3 regions of the Cupriavidus sp. L7L genome follow, and region 1 is predicted to be linked to each of the others. Evidence: predicted binding sites of a transcription regulator. Region 1 holds the regulator's gene; each other region holds the start of a gene.
The links. The regulator FliA, encoded in region 1, starts transcription of late flagellar genes. The targets are predictions, from matches to a motif close to CTAAAGTTTNNNNNNNNNNNGCCGNTA.
Positions count from the first base shown of each region.

Region 2: the regulator FliA is predicted to act here: its motif matches at 3,287-3,313, upstream of E1J61_RS21515 (flagellin).
Region 3: the regulator FliA is predicted to act here: its motif matches at 4,274-4,300, upstream of E1J61_RS11200 (DUF342 domain-containing protein).

Region 1 is NZ_SMNY01000078.1:843-8,477, forward strand. Features, by position in the region: gene flhB (flagellar biosynthesis protein FlhB) at 1-448, shown strand, start outside; gene flhA (flagellar biosynthesis protein FlhA) at 445-2,526, shown strand; gene flhF (flagellar biosynthesis protein FlhF) at 2,550-4,880, shown strand; gene E1J61_RS35540 (flagellar synthesis regulator MotR) at 4,892-5,695, shown strand; gene E1J61_RS35545 (RNA polymerase sigma factor FliA) at 5,798-6,514, shown strand; gene E1J61_RS35550 (flagellar protein FlhE) at 6,514-6,951, shown strand; partial or broken gene E1J61_RS35555 (IS630 family transposase) at 7,507-7,635, opposite strand, start outside.
Region 2 is NZ_SMNY01000022.1:427,159-437,672, reverse strand. Features, by position in the region: gene fliS (flagellar export chaperone FliS) at 1-334, opposite strand, end outside; gene fliD (flagellar filament capping protein FliD) at 380-1,804, opposite strand; gene E1J61_RS21520 (flagellar protein FlaG) at 1,834-2,187, opposite strand; gene E1J61_RS21515 (flagellin) at 2,360-3,187, opposite strand; gene E1J61_RS21510 (RNA chaperone Hfq) at 3,413-3,730, opposite strand; gene E1J61_RS21505 (MDR family MFS transporter) at 4,685-6,121, shown strand; gene E1J61_RS21500 (hypothetical protein) at 6,081-6,380, opposite strand; gene E1J61_RS21495 (IS630 family transposase) at 6,392-7,474, opposite strand; gene E1J61_RS21490 (hypothetical protein) at 7,547-7,753, shown strand; gene E1J61_RS21485 (oxygenase MpaB family protein) at 7,781-8,665, opposite strand; gene E1J61_RS21480 (hypothetical protein) at 9,007-9,201, shown strand; gene E1J61_RS21475 (BON domain-containing protein) at 9,594-10,037, shown strand; gene E1J61_RS21470 (Ku protein) at 10,127-10,514, opposite strand, start outside.
Region 3 is NZ_SMNY01000009.1:707,078-717,591, forward strand. Features, by position in the region: gene E1J61_RS11180 (NAD(P)/FAD-dependent oxidoreductase) at 1-1,314, shown strand, start outside; gene E1J61_RS11185 (TIGR03862 family flavoprotein) at 1,311-2,585, opposite strand; gene E1J61_RS11190 (DUF1415 domain-containing protein) at 2,675-3,292, shown strand; gene E1J61_RS11195 (SAM-dependent methyltransferase) at 3,294-4,151, opposite strand; gene E1J61_RS11200 (DUF342 domain-containing protein) at 4,416-6,029, shown strand; gene E1J61_RS11205 (hypothetical protein) at 6,156-6,485, shown strand; gene E1J61_RS11210 (CapA family protein) at 6,571-7,683, opposite strand; gene E1J61_RS11215 (FAD-binding oxidoreductase) at 7,915-9,303, shown strand; gene ppk2 (polyphosphate kinase 2) at 9,383-10,300, shown strand.

The sequences.
Region 1 (7,635 bases):
GGAGAGCGAGGGCGATCCGCATATCAAGAACCGCATCCGCCAGCAGCAGCGCGCCATGGCCCGCCGCCGCATGATGACCGAGGTGCCCAAGGCCGACGTGGTGGTGACCAACCCCACGCACTTCGCCGTGGCGCTGCGCTATGAAGAGGGCCGCATGGGCGCGCCGCGCGTGGTGGCCAAGGGCACCGGCGAAGTCGCCGCGCGCATCCGCGCGCTGGCCGCCGAGCACCGCGTGCCGCTGATGTCGGCGCCGCCGCTGGCGCGCGCGCTGCACCGCCACGTGGAGCTGGGCCACGAGATCCCCGCCGGACTCTATACCGCCGTGGCCGAAGTGCTGGCCTGGGTCTACCAACTGAAGCACTGGCACTACTCGCAGGGCCCGCAGCCGCAGGCGCCGTCGGACCTGCTGGTGCCTGATGAACTCGCCGTACCGGAAAGCCGCGAATGAATGCTCTGAGCTCATTGCTGAACCTGCCTGGCCTGCGCTCGGCCGGCCAGATGAAGGCCTTCACCGGGCCGCTGCTGATCATCATGATCCTGGGGATGATGATCCTGCCGCTGCCGGCCTTCGTGCTGGATCTGCTGTTCACCTTCAATATCGCGCTGGCGATCATGGTGCTGCTGGTCAGCATGTACACGCAGAAGCCGCTGGACTTTGCCGCGTTCCCCGCGGTGCTGCTGTTTACCACGCTGCTGCGCCTGTCGCTGAATGTCGCCTCCACTCGCGTGGTGCTGCTCGAAGGCCATACCGGCCCGGACGCCGCCGGCAAAGTGGTGGAAGCGTTCGGCCACTTCCTGGTGGGCGGCAACTTCGCGGTCGGCATCGTGGTGTTCGCGATCCTGGTGGTGATCAACTTCATGGTCATCACCAAGGGCGCGGGCCGGATTGCCGAGGTGGGCGCGCGCTTCATGCTGGACTCGATGCCCGGCAAGCAGATGTCGATCGATGCCGACCTCAACGCCGGCCTGATCGACGAAGCGGCGGCCAAGAAGCGCCGCGCCGAAGTGGCGCAGGAATCCGACTTCTACGGCGCCATGGACGGTGCCAGCAAGTTCGTGCGCGGTGACGCCGTGGCGGGCCTGATCATCATGTTCATCAACGTCGCCGCGGGCATGGTGGTGGGCATGGTGCAGCACGACCTGGACTTCGGCACCGCAGTGCACAACTACACGCTGCTGACCATCGGCGACGGCCTGGTCGCGCAGATCCCGGCGCTGGTGATCTCCACCGCGGCCGGCGTGATCGTGTCGCGCGTGGCCAATGAGCAGGATGTCGGCGAACAGCTGACCGGGCAGCTGTTCTCCAACCCGCGCGTGTTGTACCTGACCGCCGGCATCATGGGGCTGATGGGCATCATCCCGGGCATGCCGCATTTCGCCTTCCTGCTGCTGTCCGGCGCGCTGGTCTGGATGGGCCGCTACCTGTCGCGCAAGGCGGCGACGCAGCAGCAGGTCAGGCAGCGCGAGGAACGCGCGCCCGCTGTCGCGCAGGAGTCGACCGAAGCCAGCTGGGACGACGTCTCGCTGGTCGACCCGCTTGGCATGGAAGTGGGCTATCGCCTGATCACGCTGGTCGACCGCGCGCAGGATGGCGAACTGCTCGGCCGCATCAAGAGCATCCGCAAGAAGGTGGCGCAGGAAATCGGCTTCCTGGTGCCGGTGGTGCATATCCGCGACAACCTGGAACTCAAGCCCAACGCCTACCGCATCACGCTCAAGGGCGTCGAGATCGGCCGCGGCGAAGCCATGCCGGGGCAATGGATGGCGATCAACCCGGGCCAGGTCAGCGGCACGCTGCCGGGCGCGGCCACGCGCGATCCCGCCTTCGGCCTGCCTGCAGTATGGATCGACGCGGGCATCAAGGAGCAGGCGCAGTCCTACGGCTACACCGTGGTCGATGCCAGCACCGTGGTCGCCACGCACCTGAATCACCTGATCCACATGCATGCGGCCGAGCTGCTCGGCCGCCAGGAAGTGCAGGCGCTGCTGGACCGCATCGCCAGGGACGCGCCCAAGCTGACCGAAGACCTGGTGCCCAAGACCATCTCGCTGACGGCGCTGCAGAAGATCCTGCAGAACCTGCTCGACGAAGGCGTGGCGATCCGCGACATGCGCACCATCCTCGACGTGGTGGCCGAGCATGCGCCCAAGATCAGCGATCCGAACGAACTGACCGCGATGGTGCGCGTGGCCATGGGCCGCGCCATCACGCAGCAACTGTTCCCCAACAACGCCGACCTGCAGGTGATCGGCCTCGACGCCGGCCTCGAGCGGGTGCTGTCGCAGGCGCTGACCAACGGCGGCGGCATCGAGCCAGGCCTGGCCGATGCGCTGCTGCAGCAGACCCAGGGCGCGGTCAGGCGCCAGGAGCAGATGGGGCTGGACCCGGTGCTGCTGGTGCCGTCGCAGCTGCGCCCGCTGATGGCGCGCTTCCTGCGCCGCACGCTGCCGCAGCTGCGGGTGCTGTCGCATGCCGAAGTGCCTGACAACCGCAATATCCGCATCACCGCCATGATCGGCGCGTGAGCGATCACCCGACAGAGCCAACGATGAGCGTAGCTAAATTTGTTGCCGCCAACGGCCGTGAAGCCATGCGCCAGGTGCGCGAAGCCATGGGCCCCGATGCCGTGGTGCTGTCCAACCGTACCGTAGAGGGCGGTGTCGAGATCGTCGCGATGCGCGATGCCGACCTGGGCAGCGTATCGGCCAGCGCGCAGGCCTATGTGCCGCCCGCGCCGGCGGCGGAGCCTGCAGCCATTGGCGACCTGCGCGGCGAGCTGCAGTCGATGCGCGCGATGCTGGAGCGCCAGCTTGCCGGCATCGGCAATGCGCCCACCGCGGCGGGCCACGGCGTTGCCGCCAGCGACCCGCTGCGCGAATCGCTGTTCGAATGGATGGTGGGGGCCGGCTTCTCCGGCCAGCTGGCGCGCACGCTGCTGGCACGCCTGCCGCTGGGCTACGACCGTCCGGCCGCGATGACCTGGATCCGCAAGGAGCTGGCCAGCAAGGTGCCGGTGCTGGGCGACGAAGACCAGCTGTTCGCACAGGGCGGCGTGCTGGCGCTGATCGGGCCCACCGGCGTGGGCAAGACCACCACCACCGCCAAGCTGGCGGCGCGGTTCGTGCTGCGCCACGGCGCCGACAAGCTGGCGTTGCTGACCACCGACAGCTTCCGTATCGGCGCGCATGAACAGCTGCGCATCTATGGCGACATCCTCGGCGTGCCGGTGCATGCGGTGAAGGACGCCGCCGACCTGCGCTTCGCGCTGGCGGCAATGAAGGACAAGCACCTGGTCATCATCGACACCGTCGGCATGAGCCAGCGCGACCGCAGCCTGTCGGAGCAGATCGCCATGCTCGCCGGCGTGCCCGCGCCGGTGCAGCGCGTGCTGCTGCTCAACGGCGCCAGCCACGGCGACACGCTCAATGAAGTCGTGCATGCCTACCGCCACGATGCCGCACCGGACGATGGCGGCATCGACGGCTGCATCATCAGCAAGCTGGATGAAGCTACCCACCTGGGCTCGGTGCTCGATGTGGTGATCCGCCATCGGCTGCCGGTGTTCTACGCCTCGACCGGCCAGCGCGTGCCCGAGCACCTGGAGCTGGCCAGCAGCACCGCGCTGGTCGAACGTGCCTTCCTGACGCCGCGCCGCGGCTCGGTCTTTGCCGATGCCGACGCCGCACGCCGCCGCCAGGCTGCAGCAGACGATCAGTCCGCGAAGGGCGGTGCCGACGACGTGCTGCGCTCGCTCACCGACAGCGCCGATGCGCTGGGCCAGTGTGTCGCGGAACTCAATGGCGCCGGCCTCGGCTTCGACCTGGCGCGCTCGCTGTGGCAGCAGCGCACCGCGGGCGATACCGCGCTGCGCGCGATGGCGCAGCAGGTGCGCGAAGCGGTCTGCCGCGACGTCAGCCGCGCCTGCGACCAGTACGTGCTGGCGCTGGCGGCCACGCTGCCGGTCAGCGTGCCCGGCCGCCGCACGCCGCAGCCGCTGCAGCACACGCTGTGGCTGGGCGACCGCGACGGCACGCCGCTTGCCGCCACCGTCACCGCCGCTGGCCGCGCCGGCCAGCCGCTGGGCGAGGCCGACGCCGAGGCCGCCAACCTGCGCGCCGCCATGAGCGCTGCGCGCAGGGTGGTCAACGTGGTCGACGCGATGCCGTCCGCCGCCACGCTGGCGCGCTGGCAGCAGGCCGGCGAACGCTGGATCGCGGGCGCGCGCAAGACCGTGCGCGTGGTGGGCGCAGGCGCCGCCTGGAAGCTCGATGCACTCGCCGATACGCTGACCTTCCACGCCATCGGCGACGCCATCGTGCGCGAGCGCGACGCGGTGCGCTGGCTGGCCACCGCCAACGTGCGCGTGCCCGACAGCCCCGCGCGTGGCAAGGGCGCTCCCGAAGGCGGCATCGATGCCTGCCTGGTGGTGGTGCGCCTGGTCGACCGCGCCAGCGGCGAGCTGCTCGATACCCGTTATCTGCTGTGCGACCCGGCGCTGGCGCCGGATGCAGCACAGGTGGCGCACTGGGCGCCATGGTCGGACACGGCCGAAGCGCGCCTGCGCACGCTGCGCCATGCCATCGACCACTTCGCGCAGGATGCCGAAGCCGGCCACGCCGCCAGTGCCGCACTCGCGGCGCTGCAGCTTGGCCTGTCGGTGCTGTGCCTCGAACACGCGCCAACCGCGACCGCGCCGGCGTTCCTGGCACGCCTGGCCGGGCGCACCGTGCGAGCCGGCACGGCGGTGCCGGGCACCGTGCTCAATGAAGGCATGGGCCGCATGCTGGCGCTGCTCGACGTGCTGGAGAATTACTCCGGCCGCGCCGCGGCAGCACCCGCTGTCGCGGAAGCGGCCGATGTCATGGGAGCCCTGCAGTGAGCACGCTCGCCATGGACCAGGCGGAAAGCCTGCGGCGCATGCTGGCGCCGCGCACCACGCGCCGCATCGCCGTGGTCGCCAGCGAACGCGGTGCCGGCGCCACCACGGTGGCGCTGGGCCTTTCGCACGCGCTTGCGATGCAGGGAGAGCGCGTACTGCTGCTCGACGAAGACCCGGCCACGGCGCGCGCGACCAGGCTCGCCGGCGCGACCCCGGCCGGCACGCTCGCCGACGTGCAGGAAGGACGCCTGCCGCTGGAAGCCGCGGCGGGCGTCGGCACCGGCGGCGCGGTATCGGTGCTGCCGGCCGGCCGCCAACGCGCGGGGCTCGACGTGCCCGCCGCGGCGCTGTCGGCCTTTCGCAGCGTGCTGGTCGATGCCACCGCCGATGCCGACGGCGCGCTGTCGCCCTTTGCCGGCGGCGCGCACAACGTGGTGATCGTGATGCGCCCGGAGCTGGCGTCGATCACCGCCGCCTATGCCTGCATCAAGCGCCTGCATCACCTGTATGCCTGGCGCCGCTTCTACCTGGTGGTCAACATGGCCGGCACCGAAGCCGCCGTGCAGGCGATCCTGCGCAACCTGGCGCGTACCGCCAGCCAGTACCTCGGCGTGGAAGTGCTGTGCGCCGGCTGGCTGCCGGCCGACCCGCTGGTGGCGCGCGGCGTGCAGCTTGGCCGCTGCGTGGTCGAGGCCTTCCCGGCAGCACCCGCGACCAGCGCGCTGCGACGCACCGCCGGCAGCATCGGCGGCTGGCCGCTGCGCGCCGAGGCGCCGGCCCCTGCCGCGACGCCGGTGCCGGCGGTGCCGGCGTGAGCGCCACCCGAGCCATGCCTTACCAACGAACCAGACCCTGAGCCAGCCGGCGCGCCGCGTGGCGTGCCCGTCCAGCAATCCAGCATTCACGAGAATTGCACCATGTACACGATCCAGGGAAAGCTCGACCAGGCCGATGTGGTCAAGGCGCACGCGCAGCTGGTGCGTCGCATCGCCTTGCAGCTGGCCGCCAAGCTGCCTGCCAGCGTGCAGATCGACGACCTGATCCAGGCCGGCATGATCGGCCTGCTCGACGCCGCCAAACGCTATGAAGACACCCACGGCGCGCGCTTCGAGACCTACGCCAGCCAGCGCATCCGCGGCGCCATGCTCGACGAGGTGCGCGCTAACGACTGGCAGTCGCGCAGCCTGCGCCAGTTCACGCGGCGCATCGAACGCACCCAGCGCTCGCTCGAGCAGAAGCTCGGACGCACGCCGCTCGATTCCGAGGTGGCCGAGGCGATGGAGATGCCGCTGGGCGAATACCAGGTCCTGCTCAACGAGGTCTATGGCTGCCAGCTGCTGCATTACGAGGATTTCGAGCGCTCCGGGGAAGAGGATTTCCTCGACCGCCATCTTGCCGGCAGCGACGACGGCAATCCGCTGACGGTGCTGATGGAAAGCGGCATGCGCCAAGCGCTGATCCGCGCCATCGACCGGCTGCCCGAGCGCGAGAAGCTGGTGCTGTCGCTGTGCTATGACCAGGAGCTGAACCTGCGGGAGATCGGGGCGGTGCTGGATGTGACCGAGTCGCGCGTGTGCCAGATCCGGGGGCAGGCGATTACGCGGTTGCGGAACCAGTTGCGTGGGTTGTTGTGATGGGTGTTGGTGGCCTGCTTGCCCGCGGCGCCGGCGTTGTGCTGCTCGCTGCGTCGGCTTGTGCCTGGGCGGCGATCGAAGGTGGGACACGGCATGCGTGGACCGGGTCGGTCAATGGGCCGGCGTTGCATGGGCGGGGGCAGCGGGCGGTGTCGGCGCCGATTCAGCCTGTGGGGATGTTGCCGCAGGCTGAAGGGGTGATTACGACGGTGCGGTGGCGTTACAGCTTTGCGCAGACGCCGCCGGCCGAGTTGCAGGCATATTTGTGCAATGCGCAGCGGTGTGTGATGTTGCCCCAGGCCGAGGGGCTAACGTCCGCGTTCTCCGGCGATGATGCTACCAAGGGGTTTGTGTTTGCATTTCGGGTGCCGGGACAGGGGAGTCTGGTGCCGGTTTTGCAGGGGCGGAGTAATGAGGTGGTTGTGGGCTTTCGGTAGGGGGCATGCGGATTGGCAGTTGCCTTTTTCTGCCTGCGGCTTGGCATCTGGTAGCCATTTGATACGCCCGGTTCCGCCCTAAAGGGCGGGTAACTTTTTGTCCGAGCGACAAAAAGTCACCAAAAAGCGCGTTTACGGCCCTGCGGGCGGCCACTTTTATCGTAGTGGGCGGGGGCTTTCGTACGGGGCTGAGCTTCGTTGCAGGGCAGGACTGCCTGACGCCGTGGTGCGCCACGGTGGCTCGGAGTTGAAGCGATGTTTGAACGAGCCCAGAGCTGTGGGTGGCCCCTTCTGCGTGGGTCAACGTAGGAACGCCTACGGCTGCGTGCGCGCCGGCAGCATCTCAGGTCGAGGGTCTCGGCACGGAACGCGTCGCTGCGCTCGCTTGGCGCTATCGCAGAAGAGCCCACTTGCCCCGCTGCCACCGGGCCTGTTCGCTCTCCCGCTTGCGGGAGCGGGAGCGGGAGCGGGGTTGGGGGAGAGGGCCAGAGCCTCCACGGAGTGAATCCAGCTAAGTCGCCCAGGCCGGGCGCGGATCTTCACTAGTCCATCGCGTCAGTGAATTGGCACCGGGCGAATTCGCCGCGATGGATCGTCGTACTTCCACTTGATTGGCTTGGGATTCTTGTTGTGTTGACGGATATAGCGCATCAGCTTGCGATCCAGGTCCTTCACCGAAGTGAA
Region 2 (10,514 bases), on a different contig from region 1:
CGACCTCGGCAAGCAGGGCCGCGTCGCTGCGCAGGTTGGCCAGCAACAGCCGGCGCACCATGTATTCGTACAGGGACTCGAGGTTGGCGGAGATTTCGCCGCCCGCGTTGTGGTCCAGCACGGCACGCAGGCCGTTGTCGATGATGTCGATGGCTTTGGAGATGGCGTTGCCGCGAGCGGCAATGTTGCCGCCTTCCAGGTGGAACTTTGCCCGCGCGATGGCGGCGCGCGCGCCGTCATACAGCATGCCGATTAGCTGCGTGGGGCTAGCGCTCATGGCCTTGGTCTGGACGCCGATGGCAGAGTAGGTGTTGGCAGCAGAACGTGCAAACATCGCGATTCCCTTCCGTTGTGGTCAGTTGCGGCCGACGGCTGCCGGTTACTTGGTGCTGACGTTGTTCATGGCGCTGAACTGCTGCGTCAGGTACGAACTGGTCGAATTCATGCGGTTCACCAGCATGTCAAGCTGGGTGAACTGCTGGCGATAGGTGTCCATCATCGCGGAGATGCGGGCGTTTTCCGAATCGTAGCGGTCGCTCAGGATGCGCAGAGTCTTGTTGATGCCGTCGGTGGCATTGGTCAGCGAGCCGTTGCTGCCGGTAATCTTGCTGACCAACTCGGACATCTGGTTGGCCAGGCCGGACTTGCCATCGGCACCGGAGAAAAACTGGGTGACGCCGTTCAGGTTGTTGGCAAGAGCCTTGTCCAGCTTGTCGGCATCAAGCGTGAGTGTGCCGTCCGTCGCGAAGGCGAGACCGGCTTGCGTGAGGACGTTGATGCCGTTCGCGCCGCCTGGTTGCGCGGTGTTGAGCGCGGCGCGCAGCTGCGTCTGGATATTGCGAAGCGTGCTGTCGCCGGTCAGCGTGGACGCCGTCTTGGTGTCAGGATCAAAGGCGGTCAGCGACTTCGCAGTGCTTTGCAGTTTGTTGTAGGCATCGACGAACGCCTTCACGGCGGTAGTAATAGTCGCCGTATCCGATTTGACTGAAACCGTACTGGTGCCGAGCGCCAGCAGATTGAGTGTCAGGCCTTGTGCTGCGCCCGCCACGGTATTGTTGACGCTGGTGACTGGAATGCCGTTGATGGTCAGGCTAGCGTCGGCGCCGGGCACGCTCTCGGCCATCGACTTGATGCCGGCTGGATCGTAGGTGACAAGATTGGACAGTGCGGTCGGGTCATCTGTGCCGTTATCAGTCACGCTGATGCGCATGGTAGCGGCAGCGCCGCCGGCGGTGGAGGTCAGTGCCAGGCGATAGGGTGTGCCGCTGCCATCGTTGACGATACTGGCGGTGACGCCGGCATTTGCCTTGTTGATAGCGTCGCGGATCCCGGCGAGGGTGTTGTTCCCGTTGCCGATAGCGATGGAAACTGGCGCACCGCTGCCAAGTGTAAAGGTGCCGCCGCTGGTGGTGCCCAATTCAATCTTGATCGTACCGTTGCCGATCGCCGTATTGGTAGCGGCGGCGCCGTCAGCCACCAGCGACTGGGCGGAGGCCAGCTTGTTCACGGTGATGGTGTAGCTGCCGGCCACTGCCGTGGAATCTGCCGACGAGGTCAGTGTTGCGGTATTGGTGGAGGTCGTCGTGGCGGAGCCGAACAGACTCTTGGCACCCAATGCGCTGGCAGCGCTTTGAAATGCGGACAGCGCGCTCTTTACCTGCCCATAGGCGGACAGCTTGGCGTTGTAGGACTGCTGCTGAGACTGGATGGCGGCCAAGCCGGCGCTTTCCGCGTTCTGAATATTCGTCAGCAGGGTGCTGAGGTCAAGACCGGAGCCAATGCCGAGAGAGGAGATGGATGCCATGTTTCTTTACCTTCTTAGGATGTCACAAACTATGCGGTCTGTTCAATCAGCAGTCCTTGCAACCTGTCAATTGCGCGGCTGATGCGCAGCGCCTCTTCCGACGGTATCTGACGAATGGTGTCGCCGCTTTCCCTGCTCACGAGCTTGGTCACCACACGGTGCGTTTCGGCATCAATGGTGAAGCGAATGTCGACCGGCGAGCCGCGCAGCGCTTCGATGAGGCTGTTGAGTACGGTGGCCAGCGCCTCCGTGCTGGCCGGACTGGCATCGCCTTCGCGCCTGTCCGCTTCGGCCTTGGTGCCTGTCTGGCGCTCGGTGGTGGGAGGCGCGATGCCAGGCAGTGAGACAGCCGCGGACTGCGGTAGGCCGGTCGGACTGAGCATGCTCTAACTCCGTAAGGGCAGGTCGGATGGTGGCTGGTGGCGCGTCAAGATCTCGGGAATATGTTCGCTTGTCAGGCGCCGGGCAGCGCTTCCAGAGCGGCGCACCGCTCTGGAAACATTCCATGCGAACCGGCGCAATGACCGGCTCGCATGATGCGGCGACCGGTGCGAATTAACGCAGCAGTGACAGCACGTTCTGGGTGGTCTGGTTGGCTTGTGCCAGCACGGACGTACCTGCTTGTTGCAAGATCTGGGCGCGCGACATGTTCGACACTTCCGTCGCGTAGTCGGCGTCCTGGATGCGCGAGCGCGAAGCCGACAGGTTGGTCACGGTCGTGCCCAGGTTCGAGACGACGGACTCGAAGCGGTTCTGGGAAGCGCCCAGGCCGCTGCGGGCTGTGTCAACTGCCTGGATGGCGGTGTCGATCGTGGCAAGTTCGGTACCGGCGAGGGCGGTCAGGTCCAGGGCGTTCACGCCCAGCGTGGTAGTGTCCGCCTTCGCGGCGCTGAGATCCAGATCGATGGTCTCGCCGTCCTTGGCGCCGACTTGAATCTTGACCACACCGGCCGCACCGGCGGTGCCGTCCAGCAGGTTCGTTCCGTTAAACGAGGTCTGCTGCGACAGACGGTCGATTTCAGCTAGGCGTGCCGTCACTTCATCTTGCAGCGATTGCAGGTCGCTGGCCGAATTGGTGCCGTTGGCAGCCTGCACGGTCAGCGTGCGGATGCGTTGCAGGTTGTTGTTGACCTCGTTGAGTGCGCCTTCTGCCGTCTGCGCCATCGAGATGCCGTCGTTGGCGTTGCGCTGAGCTTGCGTCAAGCCATTGATGTTCGCGCTGAAGCGGTTGGCGATGGCCTGGCCGGCAGCATCGTCCTTGGCGCTGTTGATGCGCAGGCCCGACGACAGGCGCTGGATCGCGTTATTCAGCGATGATTGAGAGGTCGACAGGTTGTTCTGGGTTTGCAGGGACAGCGTGTTGGTGTTGATAACCATCGCCATGGTACGGCTCCTTTGAGTTCAGTAGAGATTGCAGTCCGGCAGATGCCGTAACGTTGGCTGCCTGCTTTGCAGGGCGTAGAGTGCCTCCGTTGCAAGGGTTATCGACCGCCCCCGGCAAAGGTTTAGAGTGATCTCTGCAAGAGTTTCAGGCGGTATCGCCGGGGGCGCCCGGGCGTGCGTCGGCCTGCCAACAGGCCGCAGGAGTGTGGTGTTGCGATGGCTGCTTCAGCGCCGCTTGCGCGTCCGCGGTATATAGATAGGCACGAATTCCGCCGCAATCGCCGGATCGATCCCCACCGCCGGCGTGTCCAGCGGTGTCACCAGGCAAATCGCCTGCTTGTAGACAATGGTGGGCTGCGGATCGTCCAGCCGCCGGCCGAGCAGCACCATGTAGTTGTCCGTCGCCAGCACGATCCCCTGCAGGCGCGTGCCGTTGGACAAATAGACGACCACCGGCGCGCGGTTGGCCGATTGGGCGGCGAGGTGCTGGTACTGCAGTTCCTTTCGGCTGGAGCGCTTGGGCCGGAATTCCTTCTTCTTCACAACGACTCCGGAAGAGCCCGCAAGGGTTCTGGCGGCTGATAACGGTCCGTTGGCCGGCGGCTGGGTAGGCGGCACGGCCAGGGCGGCAGGGAAAGATCCGCTCTCGGAACCGGCCTCGGGTCGGGACGTCGGCGCCGCGACGCCTGCGGGCCTCTTGTGCGGGCCCCGGGGTGTCGGGCACATGCCGGCGAGTGGCGCTGCCAGAAGAGAAGGGGAGTACTTCAGCGCCGAGAGTAACAAAGCTTTACAAGGGTCGACGGGCACAGTGCCTCGCCAGACCTAGAGCGTTAACTCTACAAAATTTGTTGCGCTCGGAGCTGTAGTATTGTAACGGTTTTGTGCGCCTGCACAATGATCTTCGCCAGCCGTGTCCACCAGCCCTGACATCGTCGGGCACGCAGTGAAAACCTGAAGGAAAGTCAAAATTCGTCCTGAAGTAATCTCAGGACCCAAATCGCTAAAACTGCCCGAATTGTCGCGTAACAGGGATTCCCCTGATAGAAGCGGGATTTACACCTCATGTAAGCGCGTTTATATTCTTGGCAAGAGCTTGGTTCCAAGCTCTTGTAGTTCTGGAAAGCCTACGAGCACCCCGCGCGTGGGCTTCTTTTTTTGGTGCCTGCGTCGTTTGAGTCGCGCTCTGTGGCGCCGTGGCCGGGAATAAACCGACCGTTCGGGATGCCCAGCGTGATTAAAAGCCAACTTCCGGACAGCCAATTCACTGAACTGCGGGTGTTTTTGCCTCTTATTCTCATTTCCCTTCAAGAACTCTGCGCTGACCGCCGATAGCGCGCCTGCGCTGCCGTATTGCCCTGGCGCGCCGGGGCACGGCAAGCACCGGCGGCGGGAAGCGCCTACAATAGCCGCTCTTCTTGACTCCGCAACAAGAGCAGGACCGGTCACACCGCGGCCTCACCGCGCCGCTTGCCGCGATCCTGCCGTCCGCAGGTGCACATGACCGCCGCCCCCTCCCAGCCGCCCTCGCAAGCGGCCGTTGCCGCTGACCCTTCCGCTTCCTCCGGCGCCCAGCGCAACACCGGCGCGCCCGTGCCACCGGTGCCGGTCATGCAGGTGATCTTCGGGCTGATGCTGGCGATCCTGCTGGGCGCGCTGGAGCAATCGATCGTCGCCGTGGTGCTGCCCGAGATCGCGCTGCAGCTCAACGGCTTCGACAACATGGCGTGGGTGGTCTCCGCCTACCTGGTGGCATCGACCGTCACCACGCCGATCTACGGCAAGCTCTCCGATTTGCTCGGCCGGCGCTCCGTGCTGTCCTTCGCCATCGTGCTGTTCCTGCTGGCTTCCGCCGCCTGTGCGCTGGCGCAGACGATGCCGCAGTTGATCCTTGCGCGCATCCTGCAAGGCCTGGGCGGCGGCGGGCTGCTGTCGGTGTCGCAGGCGACCATCGCCGACGTGGTGCCGCTGCGCGAGCGCGGCCGCTACCAGGGCTATGTCAGCGGCGTGTGGGCGGTGGCCAGCATGGCCGGCCCGGTGATCGGCGGCTACCTGGCGCACTTCCTGTCGTGGCGCTGGATCTTCTGGATCAACCTGCCGCTGGCGCTGCTTGCGCTGGTGACGGTGCGGCGCGCGCTGCGCCACCTGCCAGCGGGCGGGCGCCGCCATCGGATCGACTACCTGGGCGCGCTGCTGTTCGGCGCGGGGCTGAGCGGCGTGCTGGTGTTCCTGACGCGGCTCGGCCAGGGACAGTCGCCGTCGCGACCCGATACGCTGGCGCTGCCGCTGGCCGGCCTTGCCTGCCTGGGGCTCTTCATCTGGCAGGAGCGCCGCGCGGCCGATCCCGTCATTCCGCTGGCGATGCTGCGCGTGCCCACCGTGGCGATCTGCTGCATCACGCTGTTCCTGTGCTTCTTCCAGCTGATTGCCATGTCGGTGCTGCTGCCGCTGCGCTTCCAGGTGGTGGCCGGCGCGCAGGCCGATGCCGCCGCGTTGCGGCTGGTGCCGCTAACACTGGCGATTCCCTTCGGCGCGTTTGCGGCGGGCCGGCTAATGTCGCGGAGCGGGCGCTACAAGCCGCTGCAGATGGCCGGCGCGCTGGTGGCGCCGCTGGCGATCGCGGCGCTGGCGTTTGTCGATCCGCGCGCGGTGTGGCTGTGCGCGCTGGTGATGGTGGTGCTCGGGCTTGCGATCGGCCTGCAGCTGCCCAGCGGGCTGGTGGCGACGCAGAACGCCGTGCCGCTGCAGCACGTCGGGATCGCCACCGCGCTGACGGCGTTCTCGCGCATGCTCGGCGGCGCGGTTGGCGTGGCGGTGCTGACCACGGTGCTGATCGCGCTGCTGCGGCACGGCGGCATGGCGGTCGGTGACCTAGTACAACGTCTCTTAAATAGCTTTAATAATCATCGGGCTGCAAATACGGATGCAGGAGCGTGACGACCAGCTGGGCCATCTCGTCGAGCGAGCCTGTGCCTGGCAACGGTTCCCAACGCCCGCTATGAGTGCGAAAGGCGGCGCCATAACGATTGCGGCCGAGCTCGGTCAGCCGAGCCACCACGGTCGGTTCGTCGTCGTCCAGACGTTTGATCAGCAGGTGACGCCCGTAGGCCTGCGTGATGATGTGCTCGTGGCCGAGCAGGCTGCGCAGTTGCTGCTGCAATTTGGCAGCGTAATGTTTGGCGGGTAAGGCTGACATGCGATCCTCGATTACGATGCGCCGGTTTGCAACGGATAGCCCCGGAAGCTCCATTTGAACGGACGGGCCGCCTGATTGTGCGCGCGGACAAACTGCTCGGTGCGTTCGCGCAGGTGCGCGGTGCTGGTGTGGCTCGCATGGCGCAGTACCCGGCGCGTGTAATGGGCAAACCAGAGTTCGATCTGATTGACCCAACTCGCGTGCAATGGCGTGAAGTGGAAGTGAAACCGCCCATCGTGCCGGGCGTTGAACGCCTGCCAGACGGCCTGGGCGCAATGGGTGTTCAGGTTGTCCCAGACGACGTGCACCTGTTTGCCGGGGTAAGCACTTGCCACACGTTCCATGAAGGCCACCAGATCCTCCTGGGTGCGCCGGTCGCGGCACTCAGCCAGCACCTGTCCGGTATGCACATCCAGCGCCGCAATCAACGCCTGGGTACCGTGACGAATATATTCAAACTCGCGACGACGCAGTCGCCCAGGTGCAGGTTCCCGTCCAGGGTGCTTACGCTCGACGGCTTGAATGCCGGTCTTCTCGTCGATACTGAGCACCACCGCGTTTCGAGGCGCCTTGCGGTACAGCTTGCAAATCCCGTTGACCTTCTCGCGAAAGGACGGGTCTGGACTGTGCAGCCATTGCTGGACCCGGTGCGGACGCACGTCGCCGGCCTGCAGAATGCGCTGCACCTGGCTGCGGCTGATCTGCCCGACGACGCCGCGCTCCACGGCGCGCGCCACAATCTCGTCGAGCGTGGGCGTGACCCGTCCCTCAGGTTCCTGCGTTTCACACGCCAGCGCAACTAACTGTAGTCGCGCCTCGTGGGTGATGCGCGGCGGACGGCCACTGCGCTCGCCTTCACGAATGCCTTGGGCACCTTGCTCGGCAATGCGCTTGCGCCACAGGCAAACCGTTTGCACCGATACACCCAGTTCCCGCGCAATGACCGTATTGGAGTGGCCCTCGTGAGCCCACAACGCGATTCGCGCCCGCATCACGTCCCGTTGCGCAGCCGTCTTGCGCTCGATTAGCGATAGCAGTTCCTGTCTTTCCTTCTTCGCCAACTTCACTGGCGTTGCATGACGACCTCGACTCATCCCAACATGATATCGGAGGTGTGTATTTATTCAAGGCATTTACGGGATGTTGTACTAGGCGGCGGCGAAGACGTGCTGATGCGGTTGTTCCAGCGCGTGATGGCGGGCACGCAGGATGGCGGCGATGCCGCGGCGGTGCGCCAGGGCGCCGAGCATGCCTTCCGGCTGTTGTTCCTGATGAGCGCGGGGGTGTCGCTGCTGGCACCGTTCCTGGTGGCGCGGCTGCAGGAAAAAGTGCTGCGCGGCAGCGTCGGCAGCGCGGCAGCGGCTGCGGAGTGAATATTCCGAAGGCCGCGCCGGGATGTCCTAGCCCGCGGCCCCGCCCACATTGCCGCCGCGCGCCACGCGCCGCCGTGCCCGTGCGGCCAGCCCCGCGCCCAGTGCCCAGCGCAGCGCCGGCGCAAGCACGCGCATGCCGGCCCGCGTGGCCGAGCGCCGCAGCGACGGTCCGTCGAGGTCGAGCTGCTGCCGCGCCCACGGCGGCAGCAAGGCAATGCCGGCATCGGCCATGATCCGCACCGCCGGTTGCAGCAGCGGGTTGGCCACCGGCATCCTGCGCACCAGCCGCACCACTTCACGGGTGCGCTCGCTGGCCTGCAGCTGGGGCCGCATCGCTTCCAGGTAGGCCGCCACCGCCGCGCGCGAGCGCGGCACGTCGGCTGCGCCGAGCAGCAGCGCAACGCGCGCGACCTCGTCGTAATAGCGGTCCTGCTCGGCCTCGCCCAGCGGCCCGACATAGCGCAGGTAGCCCGCCATGAAGCTCGACACCTCGGCCACATGCACCCATGTCAGCAGCGCCGGATCGGTCGCCGCATAAGGCCGGCCGTCCGGCGCCACGCCGGTGACACCGGCATGGATGCGCCGTACGCGCCCGATCAGCGCCATGGCATCGTCGCGGCTGCCGTAAGTGGTGCCGGCAATAAACTGGGCGGTGCGGCCGAGCCGGCCCTGCATGTCGGTGCGAAAGCTGGAGTGGTCCCACACGCCGGCCAGCGCCAGCGGATGCAGCGTCTGCAGCAGCAGCGCGCTGACGCCGCCGGCCAGCATTGCCGGGAAGTCTGCGTGCACGCGCCAGCAGACCGCGTCGGGGCCGAACAGCCCGGGGTCGCCGGGCGGGTTGTCATAGTCGAGCGTGAGGCCGGAATTGCTGCGCGTCAGCGCGCGTACCTGCGCGCCGGCGTGCGCACGCACCCTGGCCACCGGTCCAGGCGCGCTGCGTTCGCGCCGGGCGTCGCGGGAGACCGCGGAATCAGCGGAATGGGCGGGATCGGTGTGGCTGGACAAGACCGTGGGGCAAGCAAGAAGACGTCACGGCCAGCATACACGGTAAGCCGCGGACGCGCGCGACGGGGTGCCGCGGCAATTTGGAAAGGAGAGCGGCAACCTCAGCAAAAAGGGCCGGATCTCCCGTTCGGGAGACCCGGCCGATCAAGTTCCGGCGTATGCCCCTGCGGCCGCACCGCATGTTGCTGCCGCACATACCCGGATAGCTGCCTCTATGTCAGCGGCAAGCCTGACTGCTGAGGTTACTGTTGGCGTTGTCCGCCCTGGCCGCCCTGGCCGCCTTGACCGCCCTGTTGGCCGCCCTGACCGCCTTGCTGACCACTGCGTTGACCGCTCTGCTGGCCCGGTTGCGAGCTGCCGCGATCCTGCTGTTGCTGTTGGCCTTGGCCACGATCTTGATTACCCATTTGACCGCCGCCCTGTTGTTGTCCCATGCCGCCTGATTGCTGGCTGCCGCGTTGGCCAGATTGCTGTTCTTGTTGCTTTTGATCTTGCTTTTGGCCCGACTGCGATTGACCCGGCTGTTGCTGCTGTCCCATTGCTAGTCTCCTTGACGCGGCGGACTGCCGCATTCCCGGTTTTGCAATCGCCATGCCAAGCGGAAGCATGCCGGCAGCGGGCTTGCCGTGGCGGGCGGCGCCGCATGCTGCACCCGGCGCGGCTGCCCGCTTTTACAACAGGTGGACCGATTTACACACCCCTGTCGCCGCGGCTCCCGCGTGGCGTTGGGAGAACACTTGGTATGGACTTTGCGGACTGACAACGTGCCAGCAGTCCCGCGTGCCAGGCAGCGAACGCGGCGGAGGCGCTGGGAACCTGTACAGGAGACACAGCCATGCGAATTACCCGATTTTCCGCGCGCGGCATCAGGCTGGCTTGCGTGGCCGCAGCGTTGGCGGCGGCTGCCGGCGCCGCGCAGGCGCTGGACAAAAGTGGCCTGATATTCATCGCGGCCGACAACGCGCCGGCGGCACCGGTCAACTCCGCGCCAGGCATGCCGGGCCGGGCCGACCCGGATCGTGGCGCGAGCGCCGACATGAGCGCCGACAAGGCCAAGCAGGCGGTCGAGGATGGCGCCATCACCACCAAGATCAAGACCAAGCTGCTGACCGCCAAGGATCTCAAGTCGACCGGCATCCACGTGAAGACGAAGAATGGCACGGTTGAAGTGGGCGGCACAGTGCCAAGCCAGCAACAGCATAACCTGGCACTGGACACGATCCGCAGTGTCGAAGGCGTGACGTCGGTGAACGATAACCTCAAGGTCACTTCGCGCTGACCGCTGAAGCGCAATGCCGGGCACGCCAGTGCCCGCCGTCCGCCGATGTGCGAAACACAACGCACCATCTCCGGTTTTCCGGATTCCAGCTAGGCGGCTTTGCGGCGTGTCGTGCCCGTGCTCTTGCGAGCCGTGGCATGAGACTTGGCATGCGACTTGGTGTGCGACTTGGTGTGCGACTGGGCCGGCGCATGCTTGGCCGCGGTCGTGCGCTTGGCCGTCGTCCGCTTTGCGGGTGACTTTGCGGGTGATTTCGTCGCCGCTGCATGGCGCGCGGGCGTCTTGCGGCGGCTGCGGCTTGCGCGGGCGCGGTCGTCATCGGCTTCGGCTTCCTTCGCCGCTTGCGATTCCTCCGCCGGCTTCGCGCGGCGCCGGCCCTTGCCGTCGTCGCCCTTGCCGCGCTCGCCCAGGCTCTTGCGCAGCAGCGCCACCATGTCGATGACCTTGGCGCTGCGCCGCGGCGCTTCTTCGTCCTCG
Region 3 (10,514 bases), on a different contig from region 1:
GTGATCGGCATGGGCCCGTGCGGGCTGCTCGCCGGCCTGATCCTGGCGCAATCCGGCTTCCGCCCGATCGTGCTGGAGCGCGGCAAGGAAGTGCGCGAGCGCACCAAGGACACGTTCGGCCTGTGGCGCAAGAGCGTGCTCAACCCGGAGTCGAACGTGCAGTTCGGCGAAGGCGGCGCGGGCACGTTCTCGGATGGCAAGCTGTACAGCCAGATCAAGGACCCGAAGCACTACGGGCGCAAGGTGCTGAACGAGTTCGTGCGCGCCGGCGCGCCGGAAGACATCCTGTACAAGGCGCGCCCGCATATCGGCACTTTCCGCCTGGTCAGCATGGTCGAGAAGATGCGCGCCGAGATCATCGAGCTGGGCGGCGAGATCCGCTTCGAAACGCGCGTCGACGATATCGACATCGACGGCGGCAAGGTGCGCGGCCTGAAGCTGTCGAATGGCGAGTACCTGGAAGCCGACCACGTCATCATGGCGGTCGGCCACAGCGCGCGCGATACCTTCCAGATGCTGCACGACCGCGGCGTGTTCATGGAGGCCAAGCCGTTCTCGCTGGGCTTCCGCATCGAGCATCCGCAGGGCCTGATCAACCGCAGCCGCTTCGGCAAGTTCGCCGGCAACAAGCTGCTGGGCGCGGCCGACTACAAGGTGGTGCACCACTGCAGCAACGGGCGTTCGGTGTACAGCTTCTGCATGTGCCCGGGCGGCACGGTGGTGGCGGCGGCGTCGGAGCCGGGGCGCGTGGTGACCAACGGCATGAGCCAGTACAAGCGCGCCGAGCGCAATGCCAACGCCGGCATCGTGGTCGGCATCACGCCGGAAGACTATCCGGGCGGCCCGCTGGCCGGCATCGAGTTCCAGCGCAAGTGGGAAGAGCGCGCGTTCGAGCTGGGCGGCAGCAACTACAACGCGCCGGGACAGCTGGTGGGCGACTTTATCGCCGGCCGTGCGTCGACGTCGCTGGGCTCGGTCGAGCCTTCGTACAAGCCGGGCGTGACGCCGACCGACCTGAGCACGTCATTGCCCGACTACGTGATCGAGGCGATCCGCGAAGGCATTCCGGAGATCGACAAGAAGCTGCCCGGCTTCGCGCTGCATGACGCGGTGCTGACCGGCGTGGAGACGCGCACCTCGTCGCCGCTGCGCATCCGCCGTAACAACGACGACTACCAGAGCATCAACGTCAGGGGCCTGTACCCGGCGGGCGAGGGCGCTGGCTATGCCGGCGGCATCTACTCGGCCGCGATCGATGGCATCGAGGTGGCCGAGGCGGTGGCGCTCAGCATCGTCGGCGGCAAGCAGGCTTAGGTTTGCCTCAGATACGCCGCGGCGCCAAGCGCCGCGGTGCGTCCGCTGGCGAAGCATGCCGTCAGCAGGTAGCCGCCGGTGGGCGCTTCCCAGTCCAGCATTTCGCCCGCGCAGAAGACGCCCGGCAGGGCGCGCAGCATCAGCCGTTCATCCATCGCTTCGAAACGCACGCCGCCGGCGCTGCTGATGACCTCGTCAATCGGACGCGGGCGCAGCAGGCGCACCGGCAGCGCCTTGAGCGATACGGCCAGCGTGCCGGGATCCTGCATCGCATCTTTCGTCAGGCATTCGCGCAGCAGCCCGGCCTTGACGCCGGTGATGCCGAGCCGGCTCTGCAGGTGGCTCGACAGCGAACGCGAGCCGCGCGGATGGTTCACTTCGTTGCCGACCTGTTCCGCGGTGTGCGAGGGCAGCAGGTCGAGGTGGATCACCGCGCTGCCATCGGCTTCGAGCCGGTCGCGCATCGGCGCCGATAACGCATAGACCAGGCTGCCTTCGATGCCCGTAGCGCTGATGACGAACTCGCCCTGGCGATAGTGCGCGTTGCCATCGCGATCGGTCAGTGCGATCGCCACCGGCTTGACCGGCGTGCCGGCGAAACGGTCGGCAAACGATTCGCTCCATGCCACATCGAAACCGCAGTTAGCCGGCCGCAGCGGCGCGATATCGACGCCACGGTCAGCCAGCCGCGGCACCCACGCACCATCCGATCCCAGCCGCGCCCAGCTTGCGCCGCCGAGCGCCAGCACCACGGCACGCGCGGGCACCGGCACTTCGCCATGCGGCGTGGCGAAGCGCAGCATGTGCAGCGCTCCCTGATCCCGGTCCTCCCAACCCAGCCAGCGATGCCGCATATGGAACTGCACGCCGGCCTCGCGCAACCGGTGCAGCCATGCGCGCAGCATCGGCGCGGCCTTCATGTCGGTCGGGAAAACGCGGCCCGAGCTGCCGACGAAGGTGTCGATGCCAAGCCCGTGCACCCACTCGCGCAGCGCCTGCGGGCCGAAGTCCGCAAGCATCGGCGCGATCTGCGCGGCACGGGCGCCATAGCGGCCGAGGAAGGCCGGTTCCGGCTCGGCATGCGTGAGGTTCATGCCGCCCTTGCCGGCCATCAGGAACTTGCGCCCGACCGACGGCATCGCGTCATAGACCGCCACGCTGGCGCCTTGCGCCACCAGCACTTCGGCAGCCATCAGCCCGGCCGGTCCTCCGCCGATGATGGCGACATCTGGTGGGTTGACGGTGGCAGCGGGAGGCGTGGCAGGGGACATGGGGCGCTCGGCAAGGACAGCAGTGTTTCCGCCGCGGATTATAGAGCCTGCGGCAGCGCTAGAATGACGGTTTGCCCGGTATCCCCATCATGCCCTCCGCCGCCACTTCCGCAGACGCTGTCATCGCCGCCACCCGCCACTGGCTTGAGCGCGCGGTGATCGGGCTCAACCTGTGCCCCTTTGCCAAGAGCGTCTATGTGAAGGAGCAGGTACGCTACGTGGTCAGCACGGCGACCGAAGCGCCGGATGTGCTGGATGAACTCGAGCGCGAGTTGCGCCTGCTCGATGAGACGGATCCGGCGGAGATCGACACCACGCTGCTGATCCTGCCCCACGCGGTGGCCGATTTCCTCGACTACAACGACCTGCTGTACTTCGCCGACCGCCTGCTCGGCAGCCTGGGCCTGGAAGGCACGCTGCAGATCGCCAGCTTCCATCCGCAGTACCAGTTCGCCGATAGCGAGCCTGACGACATCGAGAACTACACCAACCGCGCACCGTATCCGATCCTGCACTTGCTGCGCGAGGACAGCATCGCGCGCGCGGCGGCGGCCTTCCCGGATGCGGCGGATATCTACGAGCGCAACCAGGCAACCATGCGCCGCCTGGGGCATGCGGGCTGGCGCCGCGTGATGGCGGGCGAGGACGAAGCCGAAGACAAAGCCGAAGACAAAGCCACCGGCAAGAACCCGCCCCCGAAAGACTGACTTACGCTGGCTCGGCCGGCTTGTCCGAAACCGGGGCGGTGAAGAAGCGCTCGTTCATCTCTTCCAGTCCCAGCGTTTCCAGCACGTTCTGCAGCCGCTCGGCCGGGCGCCGGCGCGGCAGGTCCTTGTACTGGGCGATGATCAGCTCGTTCTTCATCGAGTGCTCCCAGCCCACCAGCTCGGTCACGCTGACCTGGTAGCCATGCGCCTCCAGCTGCAGGCAGCGCAGCACATTGGTCACCTGGCTGCCGAATTCGCGCGTATGCAGCGGGTGGCGCCAGATCTCGGTCAGCGGATTGCCCGCCAGCAGCTTGCCCTTGTGCTTGCGCAGCACGCTGGCCACTTCGGCCTGGCAACAGGGCACCAGCACGATGTGCTGCGCGCGCTTGGCCAGCGCGAAGCGGATGGCGTCGTCGGTGGCGGTATTGCACGCATGCAGCGCGGTGACCACGTCGACGGTCGGCGGCAACTGTGGCGAGGTGATCGAGTCCGCCACCGACAGGTTCAGGAACGACATCCCGGGAAAGCCCAGCCGCGCTGCCAGCGCCTGCGAGGTCTTCACCAGTTCCTCGCGCGTCTCGATGCCGTAGATATGGGAATCGTCCTTCAAGGCCTTGAAGAACAGGTCGTACAGGATGAAGCCGAGGTACGACTTGCCGGCGCCATGGTCGACCAGCGTGACACGGCCGCGCTCATCCTTGACCTGCTGCAGCAGCGGCTCGATGAACTGGAACAGGTGGTAGACCTGCTTTAGCTTGCGCCGGCTGTCCTGGTTCATCTTGCCGTCGCGCGTCAGGATATGGAGTTCCTTGAGCAGCTCGAGGGACTGGCCGGGGCGGATTTCGTGGGTATTTGACATGGGGACTGCACAGGCTGCGGGACGCGGCGCGTCCCGGAAATGCCGACAGTTTACCGAAAAGTCCGGCGATGCCATCCGCTGATGGCCTGGCCCACCCCTCCTCGGCGGGGGCCGTTGCCCGCTCAAGTTTCGTACTCCCGCTGCCGATGGTCTTGGATCGATAACAAGTGGAGCGCCAGCCGTCCGGGCACGCGCTGTCCGCCAGCGCGGGCAGGCCGCCGTGGCCGAGCGCCATGCAGCTCCGCAACCAACGTCAGGGGACTCATGATGCACGAGTCGGGATTGCGCCTGGAGCTGACCGAGCCAGGCGAGCAGGTGCATGCACGCTACACACCGGAGCCAGGCAGGCTGGCGCCGGATCACGCCAGCCTGAGGCAGTGCCTGGACAGCCACGGCTGGGCCGGCGCGAGGCTGGATGCACGCGCGGTCGCGCAGTTCCTGCAGCAGTGCCAGCGCGCCGAGCATGAGATCGACGCCGCCATCGGTGTGCTGGTCGATGGCGCGTTCGAGCTCGATATCACGGACGACGGCCTGGCCGCGCGGCTCACGCTGATGCCCGCCGAAGGCGGCCGCCCGGTCACGGAGGACGAGATCCGCCGCGCCGTCGCCGAGCGCGGCGTGGTGGCGCCGATCCAGGCGCTGGCGCTCGACGCCGCGCTGGCCGAAGGCCGCTGCGAGCTGCGCACCATCGCCGCCGGCGTGGCGCCGCGCCAGGGCGAGCCGGCACGCTTCGTCAACCTGCTGCAGCCGCGCAAGCCAGTGCAGGCCGATGAGGACGATTCGCGCGTCGACCTGCGCGACCTCGGCAACCTGCTGCTGGTCAGTCCCGGCATGCCGCTGATGCGCCGCATCCCGGCGGTGCCCGGCCATGATGGCGTGGACGTGTTCGGCAAGCCCATTGCCGCCGATCCGATGGACGATCCGCCCTTTGCCGAGGGCCTGACCGGCGCCGCCGCCGATCCCGACGACCCCGACCTGCTGGTTGCCGTGATCGCCGGCGCCCCAGTAGCCGGCGTGCATGGCATCGCCGTCAGCCCGGTGGTGCAGGTGGAGGCGGTCGACCTGCATTCGGGCAACGTCGCATTTGACGGCACGCTGCGGGTGGCGGGCGATATCCGTACCGGCATGTCGGTGCGCGTCAGCGGCGACGTGCTGGTCGAAGGCACCATCGAAGCCGCCGACATCGACGCCGGCGGCAATGTCGTGGTCAAGGGCGGCATCATCGGCAAGTCCGAGACCGGCCATGCCGACGGCGGCATCAGCCGCGCCAGCGTGCGCTGCAAGGGCGCGGTCAAGGCCCGCTTCATCGAGAACGCCGTGGTCGAGGCCGGCACCGAGGTGAACGTCGACAGCGGCATCCGCCAGAGCGATGTTGCCGCGGGCGCGCGCATCGTGGTCGGGGGCCCCGGCGTGCAGGGCAGCATCAGCGGCGGGCGCACGCGCGCCATGCTGGCGGTGCACGCCGCGGTGCTCGGCAGTCCTGCCGGCAGCGCCACCAGCGTGCAGGTGGGACTGAATCCCTATGCCGACGCGCAACGCGCCGCGCTCGAGGCAGACCGCCGGCGGCTGCTGGACGAGCAGAACAAGGTCAGGCAGCTGGTGGCGTTCTTTGCCAGGCATCCGGAGAAGGCCGTCGGCGACCTGCGCGAGAAGGCGCGTGCCACGCTGTTCAAGCTCTCGCGTGACCTGTTCGAGCTGGAAGGCCGCCTGGCCGAACTGGGCCAGCAGATGCAGCCCGCAGCCGGTGCCGTCATCGACGCGGCACGGCGCATCCATGGCGGCGTCACGCTGCAGGTGGGCAGCCGCGTGCTCAAGGTGGTGGAAGACAAGCCCGGTGGCCAGATCCGCCTCGTCGACGACCGTATTGCGGTGACGTGAGCGTGACCTGAGCGTGACCTGCGCCCGCATCAGCGCGCGCGCTTCCCCGCGCCCGAATTTGTACTATCCTGCAGGTATGTCCTGGGGTGCCGCAGGATGGGCGAGAGAGCTAGTCTCGGGCAGTGAATGCAGAAGCGGACCAGCAAACTGTGGAAGCGTTACACGGAACCGACTCACGTGGCACTTGAGATACCGGAAGGCCAGCCAATGCGGCTGGCCTTCCTGCTTTTGCACGTCCCCTGCATCGCGCGCGATCCGACCTACACTGAAGGTGCAACCAGTCTTCTACAGGAGGTTGCTATGACTGCCGCACTGATCACGGCACTGGCGCTGATCGCCCTGGTGGCCTGTGCCGCCTTTGCCATCTGGATCATGCGCGAAAAGAATCCGACGCTGCTGCAGCAGCAGGAGCAGTCGGTACGCACATGGTTCGACCATATGATTCACCGCCACTAGCGCCGCACCGCAGCCTGGCGGTACGTGCCGCAAGAGCCCGCCGTGCCGGCGGGCTTTTTTATGGCGCCGGCCTCATGGTGCGATCTCATGCCGCCGACAGGCGCAGTTCGTGCAGCCCGCTGCGCTCGACCCGCGTGCCGAGCGTGCGTCCTTCATAGGCGAACATCGCCAGCAGCCAGGCGATGTCGACTTCGCCCGCATATTCGAGCCGGAAATGGCTGCGCCGCAGCGGCACCAGCCGCAGGTCTGCGTTGCCTGCCGCATCGAAGCGGACGAATACCATCAGCGCCAGGTCCGGCCGGTAGTCGTCGTAGCCGCCGATGCCCTCGTAGTCGTTGATGAAGTCGCCGCAGCCATAAAGGATGGGCTTGCCCGCATGCAGCTCGATGCCGAGCGGATGGTGCGAGGAATGCCCATGCACGATATCCACGCCGGCCCGCTCCACCAGCCCGTGCGCGAAGGCGCGTTGCGCCGGGTCGATGTCGTAGCCCCAGTTGCCACCCCAGTGGATCGATGCCACCACGAGGTCGCCGGCACGCTTGTCCCTGCCAATCCACGCGGCAATGCGGTCGCACGAGGCGGCGGACCAGTCATCCAGCAGGTTCACGCCGGAGTGGCCGGCGGTGGCGCGCCATGCAGCGGGCGTGCCGCAGTTATGCATGGCGAAGGCAAATACCGCGACGCGCCCGCCGCCCGGCCGCGGCAGCCACGCCGGCCGCATCGCGCTGTCCTCATCGGGGCCGGCACCGGCATGCGCGATACGCGCGGCATCAAGCGCCGCCAGCGTATCGGCCAGGCCAGCGCGTCCCCAGTCGAGCACATGGTTGTTGGCCAGTGACACGCAGTCGATGCCTGCCGCCTGCAGGCAATCGACATTGTCCGGATGCATGCGGTAATGCACGGCCTTGCCGGGCCATGCGTCGTCGCTGGTGGTGATCGCCGTCTCCAGGTTGGCAATGCGCGGCCATGCGCCGCGACTGTCGAGTTCGGCAAGCGCATCGCCCCACGGATACGCGGGCGCCACCGGATGAGCGATCGGGCCCGCCTTGCGCTCGGCCAGGCGCACATAGTCGAGCGCCGAATGCACATACGACTCGTGGAGCAGCGGCTGGCTGGGATGCGCCAGGATCTGGTCGATGCCGCGCCCGGTCATCACATCGCCGCACAGGAACAGGGGAGGGTGGCTGGTTGTGTCCATTTGCGCAGCCGGCCGGCGCCCGTTTGCACCGTGCCGGCGTTGCTTCCATGATAGGCGGGCACGGCGCCATGATCGCGTTGCGGCACTTGAGCGGGGCGCGCTGCACGCCGCGTTTACATTCGCCGGGGGCCTGCCTTAAATGGTGAAGTCATCGGTCCTCGTGGCCATCTTCCTGCACCCCGGCAGCCGCGCGTCGTCCGATGTTTCCAAACCCGCATCGGGAGGCTGATCATGGGCCAGTTATCGCAAGAACATATCGAATCACTAAAGGCGCAAATGCGCGGACGGCTGCTGCAGCCCGCCGACGCCGCTTACGATGATGCCCGCCGCATCTGGAACGCAATGATCGACCGCCGGCCGCAACTGATCGTGCAGGCCGCCGGCGTCGCCGACGTGATCGCCGCGGTCAACTTTGCGCGCGAGCACGGTGTGCTGCTGGCAATACGCGGCGGCGGCCACAATATCGGCGGGCTGGCGATCTGCGACGGCGGCATGGTGCTCGACCTGACGGCGATGCGCTCGGTGCGCATTGACCCGCGGGCACAGCGTGCCTGGGTAGAGCCCGGCGCCACGCTGCGCGACTTCGACCATGAGGCGCAGGCCTTCGGGCTGGCCACGCCGCTGGGCATCAACTCGACCACCGGCGTCGCGGGTCTGACCCTTGGCGGCGGCTTCGGCTGGCTCAGCCGCAAGTTCGGCACCACCGTCGACAACCTGGTCTCGGCGCAGGTGGTCACTGCCGACGGCAAGCTGCTGCGCGCCAGCGCCGACGAGCACCCCGACCTGTTCTGGGCACTGCGCGGCGGCGGCGGCAATTTCGGCGTGGTCACAATGTTCGAGTTCCGGCTGCACCCCGTCGGCCCCGAGGTCTATGGCGGCCTGATCATCTACCCCCTCGAGCAGGGTCCCACCGTGCTGCCGGCCTTTCGCGAGCAGTTCAAGTCGATGCCGGATGAATTGACGGTATGGGCGGTGTTGCGCCAGGCCCCACCGCTGCCGTTCCTGCCACCGGAGGCGCATGGCAAGCCGATCGTGGCGCTGGCGATCTGCTATATCGGCCCGCCGGAGCATGGCGCCGCGCTGGTCGAGCCGCTGCGCAAACTGGGCACGCCTTATGGCGAGCATGTCGGACCGATGCCGTTCACGGCATGGCAGCAGGCCTTCGATCCCTTGCTGACGCCGGGAGCGCGCAACTACTGGAAATCGCACAACTTCGCCGGGCTCGACGACGGCCTGATCGCGATGCTGGTCGAGCAGATCGGCAAGCTGCCGTCGCCGCAATGCGAGGTGTTCGTCGGCGCGATGGGCGGCCAGACCAACCGCGTGGCGCCGGACGCCACCGCCTATGCCAACCGCGACGCGCAGTTCATCATGAACCTGCACGGGCGCTGGGACACGCCGGCCGAGGACGACGCTTGCATCGGCTGGGCCCGCGAAGTATTCCGCGCCGCGGCGCCGTTCGCGCTGGGCAGCGTCTACGTCAATTTCCTGACGCAGGAAGAAACCGACCGCATCGGCGCCGCCTATGGTCCCAACTTCGCACGGCTGGTCGAGGTCAAGCGCCGCTACGACCCGGGCAACCTGTTCCGCCACAACCACAACATCAACCCGGCGGCATAGCGCGCGCAGGCGTTCACGCGGCTGCAACACTGGCGTGCCAGCATCGGCGCGACCGCGATGTATCCGACAGGAGGGGCAGATGAGACCGGGCGAGGCAGAGCTGGTACGGCGCATCCACAATGAAGTGGCCGACTACTACGACGAAGAGATCGAACTGGAGCTGGACGACCGCGAAGCCAGCGAAGCCTTCGGCGACCCGGTACATCTGCCCGAAGGGGCCGAGCAGGACAGCCGCCGCCACTATTTCCGCGAGCTGTTCCGGCTGCAGGGCGAGCTGGTCAGGCTGCAGAGCTGGGTCGCGGCTACCGGCCACAAGCTGGTGATCCTGTTCGAAGGGCGTGACGCCGCCGGCAAGGGCGGCGTGATCAAGCGCATCACGCAGCGGCTGAACCCGCGCGTATGCCGCGTGGCCGCGCTGCCCGCGCCCAACGACCGCGAACGCACCCAGTGGTACTTCCAGCGCTATGCGGCGCACCTGCCCGCGGCAGGCGAGATCGTGCTGTTCGACCGCAGCTGGTACAACCGCGCCGGCGTCGAGCGCGTGATGGGGTTCTGCAACGACGAGCAGTACGAAGAATTCTTCCGCTCGGTGCCAGAGTTCGAGAAGATGCTGGTGCGCTCCGGCATCCAGGTCGTCAAGTACTGGTTCTCGATCACGCACGACGAACAGCGCCTGCGCTTCCTCAGCCGTATCCACGATCCACTCAAGCAATGGAAGCTCAGCCCGATGGACCTGGAATCGCAGCGGCGCTGGGAGGACTACACCAAGGCCAAGGAGATCATGCTCGAGCGCACCCACATCCCCGAGGCGCCGTGGTGGGTGGTGCAGGCCGACGACAAGAAGCGCGCACGGCTGAACTGCATCCACCACCTGCTCAGCCTGGTGCCTTACCAGGACGTGGACGCACCCACGATCGTGCTGCCGGCGCGCGAGCGGCATGAGGACTATGTGCGGCATCCGGTGCCGCAACAGATGTTCGTGCCGGAAGTGTACTGACGCACCTGGCGTTAGGGTAAGTGCGGAGTGCGGTATCGGCCCCGCAGCGGCAGCGCTCCCTATAATGAAAACGGCCACCTGGCAAACAAGGGTGGCCGTGCATCGTGGACCTGTTTGCTTTTTGGGCGACCATGCTTGTCGCCTACCTCCTGATGAAGCACGCTGGCTGCTTCAGCCAGCCGGTGCTCTATCCCGACTTCGACCATCCGTTCCG